3 regions of the Corallincola platygyrae genome follow, and region 3 is predicted to be linked to each of the others. Evidence: predicted binding sites of a transcription regulator. Region 3 holds the regulator's gene; each other region holds the start of a gene.
The links. Region 3 encodes LexA, which represses DNA repair genes until DNA is damaged. Its sites were predicted from a motif close to TACTGTATNNNNATACAGTA; they were not measured.
Positions count from the first base shown of each region.

Region 1: a site for LexA is predicted at 1,789-1,808, ahead of imuA (translesion DNA synthesis-associated protein ImuA). Genes of this name have one in related genera too.
Region 2: a site for LexA is predicted at 1,535-1,554, ahead of recA (recombinase RecA). Genes of this name have one in related genera too.

Region 1 is NZ_BAABLI010000015.1:7,101-10,360, forward strand. Features, by position in the region: gene ABEA14_RS12820 (NapC/NirT family cytochrome c) at 1-70, opposite strand, end outside; gene ABEA14_RS12825 (multiheme c-type cytochrome) at 122-1,585, opposite strand; gene imuA (translesion DNA synthesis-associated protein ImuA) at 1,822-2,553, shown strand; gene ABEA14_RS12835 (Y-family DNA polymerase) at 2,560-3,260, shown strand, end outside.
Region 2 is NZ_BAABLI010000016.1:63,054-66,313, forward strand. Features, by position in the region: gene mutS (DNA mismatch repair protein MutS) at 1-1,314, opposite strand, end outside; gene recA (recombinase RecA) at 1,601-2,644, shown strand; gene ABEA14_RS14300 (regulatory protein RecX) at 2,653-3,081, shown strand; gene ABEA14_RS14305 (hypothetical protein) at 3,162-3,260, shown strand, end outside.
Region 3 is NZ_BAABLI010000009.1:80,081-83,340, reverse strand. Features, by position in the region: gene coxB (cytochrome c oxidase subunit II) at 1-579, opposite strand, end outside; gene ABEA14_RS08520 (hypothetical protein) at 1,199-1,708, opposite strand; gene lexA (transcriptional repressor LexA) at 1,705-2,337, opposite strand; gene ABEA14_RS08510 (MlaE family ABC transporter permease) at 2,543-3,260, shown strand, end outside.

The DNA.
Region 1 (3,260 bases), on a different contig from region 3:
TCGGGATCCCTAACAGCCACTTACTTTTTGTTGGTCGCCAAAGTCGACCCGGCTTTTTAGGCGCATTCATAAACGATCCTCGCGTGAGGGCGAAAGCCGCTCAAGGAGCGGCTTATTCACCTTATTTACTTTCGCTCAGATAGCGCTGCTTGAATGCCTTTTGCGCTTCCAGTCGTTTTTGTTTCACGGAGTCTGGCTCTTTACCTGAGAACCAGGCATGTTCGGGGCGTGACAGGATCTCATCAAGTAGCGCGCGGGCTTCTTTCGCCTGTTCGCTCTTGCCTGCATGTTCAGCGTGCTCAACGACTTCAATATACTGAGGCACCATTTCTATGTAGAAACGTTCAGCGATTTCGTACATGCCATGCCATTGTACGTAGTCTGGTGCCATCATAGCGGCACCGTGACGGGCGCGACGACCTTCGTGGTGCCATAGGTAGAACCAGGTCCATTCGATCTCTTCGTCAAACTGCTGTTTGGTCAACATCTCATGTTTGGCCAGCATATCCATCATGGCTTTGCCTGGGCGGGCGAACTTGTCATTGTAGAGCACGACCAAGTGGTCAAACTGCTGATAGAAGTTTTCCACCCAAGGGCTGGTATGGCATGCGCTACAGACCTTCTTCATATCGGCTCGACGGTCTTCCCAGGATTTTACTTTTTTACCCTGAGCCAATGCCTTGGCATCAATTTTTTCTGAAATGGCGGGGCGTAAAGTCCAACTGATACGTGCGCCAACATCGTGGGTCAGTGGTAGCTCACGTGTGGCTGACATGTGACAGGTTGCGCACGTAGGAGCGGCATCATAATCCTCTCCCACAATCCATTTTGATGAATCCAGATTCATACGGTCGACATTGGCATAGAAGTTAATGCCGTGTTTGGACTCTTCATAGATCTCTTTCTGTGGATGGTCAGGACCAAGGTGGCATTTACCGCAGGCTTCAGGACGACGGGCCTGTACCATAGAAAACTCATGACGTTGGTGACAGGCGCTGCAGGCGCCGACAGAACCGTCCGGGTTGATTCGGCCAATGCCAGTATTGGGCCAGGTAGTGGGGTCCAGATCCCCATTTTTCAGTACTTTTACCTCTGCACCATGGCATTGCCAGCAGCCACTCACTGCGGCAGGAGATTGCCCGTTAAAGCTTAAATGGCCTTCAACGACTTCTGCTAAGAAGTTATCCAGAGACCCGATAATCTGGCCTGCTTTGGCGTGGTGGCTGGCGGCAAACTCAGCAACTTCTTTGTTGTGGCACTGCCCACAATCTTTAGGCGATACGATCACCGCAATGTCGAACCCTTCATGTTTGATAGCATCAGCATCATTGGGGTCAGCACTGTGGCATTCGTAGCAACCAATGTTGGCGCCAAAGTGCTTGGAGCGCCCCCACTGTTGATAGAGCGCAGGGTTTTGTTCTTTGTGGCAAGCAACACACTGTTTGCTGGCGTCACTCAGGGAGGTAAATGGCTTCAACATCTGCGCTTTGGGTGCAGCATAGGCCAGGCTCAGCATCGCACTGATGCAGAGCAAAGTGAGTAGGGCAAGGAATCTTACTTGTACCGCCAAACGTCCGTTAGTCATGGCTTTATCCATTCTTCGTCGCGTGGTCGTACCCTTATTATTTTTATGGGTACAAGGATGGATAAATAATAGACATATAATCCACATTTTATGTGGGTGATTTGAAAAATTGTTAACCCCCTCACTGGTCGATAAATAAACAACTGAGCGAGATCAAACCTTATAGCCAGTTAAGAGTTTGCTCATAAATAACACATTATCTATACTGTATGCATATACAGTATTTGGTGGTGTTAATGGGGTCTCTTGAATCCTTATTTGATAGTGGTGCGATATGGCAGGGGCGTAATCCTCGCACAACTTCAGAATGCTCTTTTCCGACTCAGATAGCCAAGCTTGATGATGCATTAACTGGTGGCTGGCGCACGGGTGAATTAATCGAGTTGCTGTTATCACAGCCAGGGATCGGTGAATTACAGTTGCTGCTGCCTGCCATGGCTAAACAAGCGTCGCGTGATGCCTGGCAGTTGTGGATAAATCCTCCTGCTATGCCTTATGCCCCAGCGCTCTCTGCAGCAGGTCTCGAACTTTCACAACAGTTGATTGTTGAATCTCGTTGTTTAAAGAAGGCGTTATGGAGTGCTGAACAGGCGTTGAAATCTGGCTGCTGTAGCTGCGTGCTGCTTTGGTTACCTGACCCCAGGCTACAAGCCAGTATGACTCAGTTGCGCCGACTGCAATTGGCCGCAGAAGAGGGCAATGCCCTGATTTTTATGTTGCGCCCACAGTGGTTAGGTGAACAATTTACCCAGCTGCAAAGCTCTCCCGCAGCAACCCGATTATCGCTTAGCCTGATGGAAGATGGATTGAGTGTTGAGCTATTTAAGCGTCGGGGTAGCTGGGCGCTTAAACCTTTCACGGTAGATCTGTCGACAGGTTTACAGCTTCCACAGATCACACCGCAATCAACCCATCAAACCTGCTTGCAAACCTCTGGTGCAGATATCATTCAAGGGCCATGGAGTTAGAGGGGTATGGCTTGGCTGGCGGTAGAATTTCCGAACCTGGCACTGGAGTGGTGTAGCCGCGGTCTAGGTGATGCCCAGACAGTGGTGCTGCTGGATTCTAAACATAAGGTTTCCCAGTGTAATCAGATCGCGGCGGCTCAAGGGGTTGAACCGGGCATGACGCTGGCCACACTGCTGGCGCTGGTCGACGACGTCACTTTGGTCAGTGACAGTGATGCTCGGCGCTTGTATGGGCTTACGCCAAGCCGAGAACTTGGCCAAAGTTCGGTTAAAGGGAACTCAGGTAAAAAGAGTGCGGGTAAAGAAAGACGTAGTAAACAAACTGAGTCTCTGACATCCCTTGATGCACTTCAGCAGTTGGCGCTCTGGGCAAACGATTACTCTGCCCAGATCCTGCTTGTTCCCCCTCAGAGCCTAGTGATTGAGATCGGCAGTATGCTGCGATTGTTTGGCGGCTTGCCTGGGTATTTAGCGCAATTTGAACATGGATTGCAGCAACTCGATTACCCCTGCCGTTGGGCAACGGCACATACGCCAGTAGCGGCATTTACCTTGGCTTATACCGCAACAGCGTGGCGTCAGGTGAGCGCAAAATCGACGATGGCGCAGTTGGTTCGATTACCTGTTACCAGTCTGCCGATCAGTGTCGAGCAAAAGCAGTCTCTGGAGCGGTTAGGGCTGAGTCAGCTGGAGCAACTTTTGGCGTT
Region 2 (3,260 bases), on a different contig from region 3:
CAGCTCTTCATTGTAACCCTCTGCTATCACCCCCCCATCCCTGATTAAGACAGGAGGTTGTTCAATAATCGCCTGGCTTAAAAGGCTATGAAGCTCTGGCTGAGGCTGGCACGCAGAAAGTAACTCGGCGAGTTTTACTGAGCCCAATGACGACAGAAGTTCCGCCAGGTCTGGCAGCAAGGCCAGTGTCGAACGAATACGGGTAAAATCTCTTGGTCTGGCTGAGCGCAGTGCCAGGCGCGCCAGTGCACGTTCTACATCGCTGACGCCCTTAAGTATTTGTTGAAGCTCATCGGTGACGATGCCATCAATCAGGTCTGCGATTGCTTCTTGTCTGCTGTTGATCAGCTTATTGTCCCTGAGAGGGCGGTGCAGCCAGCGTTTCAGTAAACGGCTCCCCATCGCAGTGGCAGTGCCGTCCAAGACCGATGCCAAGGTGTTTTCGTAGCCGCCTGACAGGTTTTGCGTCAACTCAAGGTTGCGACGGGTCGCTGCATCGAGGACGACGGCATCGTTATGCTGCTCTACCTGGATCTTGTCGATATGAGGCAACGCCGTACGTTGTGTGTCTTTGACGTATTGCAACAGGGCACCAGCCGCTTTGAGCGCTTCAGGAAGTGCTTCCACGCCAAAGCCTTTCAGATCTTTGGTGGCAAACTGCTGACACAACTGAGCTGTCGCCGTTGCCAGCTCAAACTCCCATTCTGGGCGGCGGCGAACGCCACTGATTCCCTCTATGAGCAGGGTATCCATGGTTTCAGAATAGAGGAGTTCCGCGGGTTGAGTACGTTGCAACTCGGCTTGTACGGCTTCTTCGGTCCCTAGTTGGCAGACCTGGAATCGACCACTGGTCAGGTCGAGTGTTGCATAGCCAAAAAGGCCATTATTTTCACTAATCGCGGCAAGCAAGTTGTCATGACGTTCATCCAGTAGCGCCTCATCGGTGACGGTACCGGGCGTCACGATACGCACGACTTTACGCTCTACGGGCCCTTTACTGGTGGCAGGATCGCCCACCTGCTCACATATGGCCACTGATTCACCGAGCTGAACCATGCGTGCCAAGTAACCTTCCACTGCGTGATAGGGAACACCGGCCATAGGGATGGGATCGCCAGCAGACCGTCCTCTGTGGGTTAAAGATATATCCAGTAACTCACTAGCGCGCTTAGCATCGTCATAAAACAGTTCGTAAAAGTCTCCCATGCGGTAGAACAGCAAGATATCCGGGTGTTCAGCCTTTAAACGCAGGTACTGCTGCATCATGGGCGTGTGCTGGGAGAGTTGTGTATCGCTGAGGGAAGGTGCAGTCATGAAATTACTAATTCTTGCTAATGAGAGCGTTGCTGCCAGATGTGCCATAGGATACGGCATCCTGAACATTGAAAAAACTGGCCAGGTTACATATCCAGTCCAAAGTAAATAGAAATATTCTTCGTCACATTTATACAGTGGTTTCTATTTTTAATACTGTACACGGTCTGTAACATCATGTTTTTAATGATTAAAAAAAATTGTTGTTGGTGAGGGTTGATACTGTATGAGCGTACAGTATACTGAGCAGTAATTGTCAGGGCGAACCTGTCCCGTGGAGATGAAAATGGACAACAATAAATCAAAAGCACTGTCAGCGGCGCTGTCTCAAATTGAACGCCAATTCGGTAAAGGCTCTATCATGCGACTGGGAGATTCTCAGGCGTTGGATATCGAAGCCGTATCAACCGGCTCACTTGGGCTAGACATCGCCCTGGGTATTGGCGGCTTGCCGATGGGGCGTATTGTTGAAATCTATGGTCCAGAATCATCCGGTAAAACCACACTAACGCTGCAAGTGATTGCTCAGGCACAACGCGCGGGCAAAACCTGTGCATTCGTTGATGCTGAACACGCATTGGATCCTGTTTACGCAGCCAAGCTAGGTGTGAATGTTGATGACTTGCTCGTGTCTCAGCCTGACACGGGTGAACAGGCGCTTGAGATATGTGACATGCTGGTTCGTTCTGGCGCAGTTGATGTTGTGATTGTTGACTCCGTTGCCGCATTGACACCTAAAGCGGAAATCGAAGGCGATATGGGTGATTCCCACGTAGGTCTTCAAGCGCGTTTGATGTCGCAGGCGCTGCGAAAGCTTACCGGTAATATTAAGCGCTCTAACACCTTGTGTATCTTCATTAACCAGATCCGTATGAAGATCGGTGTGATGTTTGGTAACCCGGAAACCACCACGGGTGGTAACGCGCTGAAGTTTTACTCATCGGTTCGTTTGGATATTCGTCGTACCGGTGCAGTTAAAGACGGCGACGAAGTTGTGGGTAACGAAACCCGCGTTAAGGTAGTGAAGAATAAGGTTGCTCCGCCGTTTAAACAGGCAGAGTTCCAAATCATGTACGGCGAAGGTATCTCTAAAGTTGGCGAGCTGATTGATTTGGGGGTGCAGCATAAGCTGGTTGAAAAAGCGGGTGCCTGGTACAGCTACAACGGTGACAAAGTAGGGCAGGGTAAAGCAAATGCCATGCGTTACTTTAAAGAGAATCCTGAACTGGCAGTCGAGGTAGAAGCCAAGCTGCGAGACATGCTTTTGCTCAAGCCTAAGCAGGAAGGCCAAGAAGATGAGCTGGCACCTGAAGTTGGTGAAGAGCTGTAACTTCTGGTTTGAATAAAGATGTATTAAACGCCGCCCTGCGCCTGTTGGGGCGGCGTGATCACTCCGAAAAAGAGTTGGTGAATAAGCTGCGCCAACGAAAATTCAATTCCGCCGATATTTCCCCCGTCATTGAACATTGTCTATCCGAAGGCTGGCTGGATGAGGCCCGTTTTTGCGAGAGTTATTGCAGGCGTCGTAGTGATGCTGGTTATGGCCCACAACGAATTCGTGCTGAGTTGAGCGAGCGAGGCATAGACAGTTACCTGATTGAACAAGCTTTTGCTAACAATGGCATTGACTGGCAACAAGCACTTATTCAATGCGCTGAAAGGCGTTTCAGTGCAGCTCCAAAATCCCATGAAGAACGTGCTAAGCAGATTCGTTTTTTGATCTATCGTGGCTTTAGTTACGATCAGGTCCAGAACATGTATAAATAATGAACTATTCTTCCTTTTCATACTCTTAACGAACGTTGTCAATTAGCAACAATCCGTTTTAGTTGCTTGATGGAGAAACTATGAAAAAGATCTGTTCGACGTGTGCATCGGTTTTCACCCTGATATTTCTGATGTTATCTGGCGCCGCATTGGCAGATACACTTCGACTCAAGGATGGT
Region 3 (3,260 bases):
AATAAAGCCTGGATTGGCGTCTTTTTTAACCGCAAATTCTGGTACCCACCAGCTGTGGATAACGTCGTCAGAGGTCATCAGAAACCGCACTTTTTTACCGATTGGGAGTACTAACGGACGGTCAACTTCAAGCAGGTAGTTATCTGTTTTGGCTAACTTGTTTTCAATTTCTGCCCTGGGGGTAGCCAACAGACTGTAGTACTCGACGTCGTCATCTATGTATTTGTAGTGCCACTTCCACTGAGAACCTGTCACCAACACGGTAACGTCCGCTTCACTGGTGTCATCCATGTTCATCAGGACCTGGGTGGCCGGTATTGCCATACCGATTAAGATCAGTAGCGGCACAGCAGTCCAAAAGATTTCTACCTTGGTGCTTTCATGGAACTGGGCAGGCTTGACGCCTTTAGACTTGCGGTGATGGATGATCGACCAGAACATCACCCCGAAAACAATAAGACCAATAACACAGCAGATATAGAAAATGGTCATGTGGAGCTGGTAGACATCCTGGCTAACAGCCGTGACCCCTTTGGTCATATTCAGCGGCGTTTCCGCTGCGGCAGTAATTAGCGGCAGAAGGGCACCAACCCCAGCCGTTAGGCGTGTGGCAGTCCGTAACAAGAGGCTTCTCCTCGCACTTTTGAAACGCTCGTTTAGGAGCGTTTTCCCCAAAACCCCAGCAGCGGCTACTGTCCACGTTATGGTTTATTTTTTATCGCGGATGCAGCTGTCGGGCCTGAAGTAAGAATTGTTCATAATTCCTGAATCGTCTAAGAATTAATCAAAAAATTTGAAGGGGGCTGCAATTAGAAGTGACGATGAGAGATTGATCTAGGTCAAAAGCCTGGCGATGGCTATCAATCTCGATTTTATGCCTTAGGCAGATGTTTTAATTAGATAGATTAGTGGTAGCGGTAGTTTTAAGGCGCTTTGATATATGCCCTGATAGTTCTTATTGGCTGGAGTCAGCGTTGGGCGTACTTCCTATACACAGCGTGCCCTTTGGGTATCGCCGCTCCTGCGCGTTAGCATGCCCCGCGAAGTGTATTGGGTACCATGCGCCAGCGTTGGGCATACGACCGCCAAGGATGGCGGAAATGTCTAAAATGCAGGAGCAATTTTAGACCGTACTTCCTGTACATAAAAAAAGCCGCCTTGAAGGCGGCTTAGGTTGGAACACTGAAACTGTGGGGGATCAGTGGACCGACACACTTGCAACCATGGCAGCAGCGCGGGCAGCTGAAGACCATGGGGTTCCCGTATGGCAACGGCCTACGGGTCTGTGAAAGAGAAAGCTGTTGGTGTTGTAGCACTGCGCTTCGCTAATCAGTGCCTGCCATTGAGTTTCATCCAAAAGATCTGTCCAGCCGACAACGGCGCAACAATGATTAGAAGCCAAACCATTCATTACCGCGGCCATCAACTGACGATCACTGGTTGGATGCACCTGCAGCAGACGGCCTCCATCGACACCATTAGCGACCAGCCAATCTACGACCTGCTTATCTGGCGCCGCGACTAATACGACCCATTGATTACTTTTCTGACTGGCAAGAATACTGTTTAAAAGTGATTGATGTTGGCCTTCGACACTCACTAACTTGCTGGCACGTTCTGAGCGTTTCCAAGCACGAGACGTGTTGGCCTTAACCTCGGCTCTGACAAAACGGCGGCTGTACAGACTGGCTTGTTGAAACTGGCTCATAACCATTCTCCATTTCGAATAACGCCCACTGCCAGGCCCTCAATCGAGAGGCTCTCCGCACCCAGGTCTACTTTGATAGGTGAGTAGGCTTCATTTTCTGCATGCAGCAACACTTGGCGTCCATTCTGCTCGAACCGTTTCACGGTCACTTCGTCGTCACCGACACGAGCCACAACCACCTGACCATTATTCGCAGTGGTGGTTTTATGTACCGCCAGTAAGTCGCCTTCCAAAATTCCAATATCTTTCATACTGTCGCCATGGACGCGGAGTAGAAAATCCGCATTCGGACGAAACAGGTGAGGATCAACCTTGTAGTGAGCTTCAACATGCTCCTGCGCCAAGATTGGCGTACCCGCTGCAACCTGACCGATCAAAGGTAAGCCATCATCATTCGCTGCGGCTTCATCACCTTCCTGGGGTATCACTCGGATACCACGAGAAGTACCTGGCAATATCTCAATCAACCCTTTCTTGGCCAGCGCCTTCAAGTGCTCCTCAGCCGCATTGGCCGACTTGAAACCTAACCGACGAGCGATCTCAGCTCGCGTAGGCGGCATTCCGGTTGCTTCGATGTTGTCCTTAATCAAGGCCAGGATTTCCGCCTGGCGGGGCGTCAATGGGCGCATATCAATACCTGTTGTTTCATACAGTACACTGTGAGTATATACAGTAACTACTGTATGGCAAGTACAATCGCTGTTTTTTTGATCAGTATTTTCAGATTGGACAATCCATTGATTCATCATTCTTTTTTCAGTTCTGCTTTTGCAGTTCAGCAGAAACTACTGCAGACTGAGAACATCAAGGTCGATCCCTCACTGTTCGAATTGCATGCAAGAGTTGAACATCAGCCGCCTTCCCGACGATACAGGTTGGGAACTGGCGTTGACAGGAAAGTGGCTGCTTCAGCGCGGAGATACCCGCGTGGCCGAGCTGCTAAATGATCTCAAAACCAAAGTCGCGGCGGGCGAGCGCCTGACTTTTGTCGATGCGGGCATAGAGGAATGGAACAGCGCACTGGTTGTGCTGATAGAAAAGGTTCAAGGCTACGCCGATGAGCACGAACTCAAGGTCGACATCTCGTCCCTCCCCACAGGTGTAAGGCAACTCCGCGCACTCGCTGCCAGCCATCCCAAGCGCAAAGATATGTCCCGCAGGGACGAAGCCAAACCACCGTTTGTTGAACGGGTCGGCCTGGCAACATTGGCTTGGTGGAAAAGTACCCGAGTCAGCATGGCATTTATCGGTGAGTTGCTTTTTGCTGTGGGACGTATGCTCTCCGGCAAGACCAAGCTACGCTGGCGTGATGTCTATCTATGCATGGAAGATGCGGGCCCCAGCGCATTTCCGATTGTTGCTCTTATCAGTGTTTTGATCGGTATGATCCTGGCGTTTGTTGGTGCCGTTCAGCTGCAACAATTTGGTGCCTCTATATTTGTCGCGTCTCTGGTCGCCCTGGGTATGGCTCGCGAAATGGGTGCCATGATGACGGCCATTATTATGGCTGGCCGAACCGGTGCCAGTTACGCCGCTCAGTTGGGCAGTATGC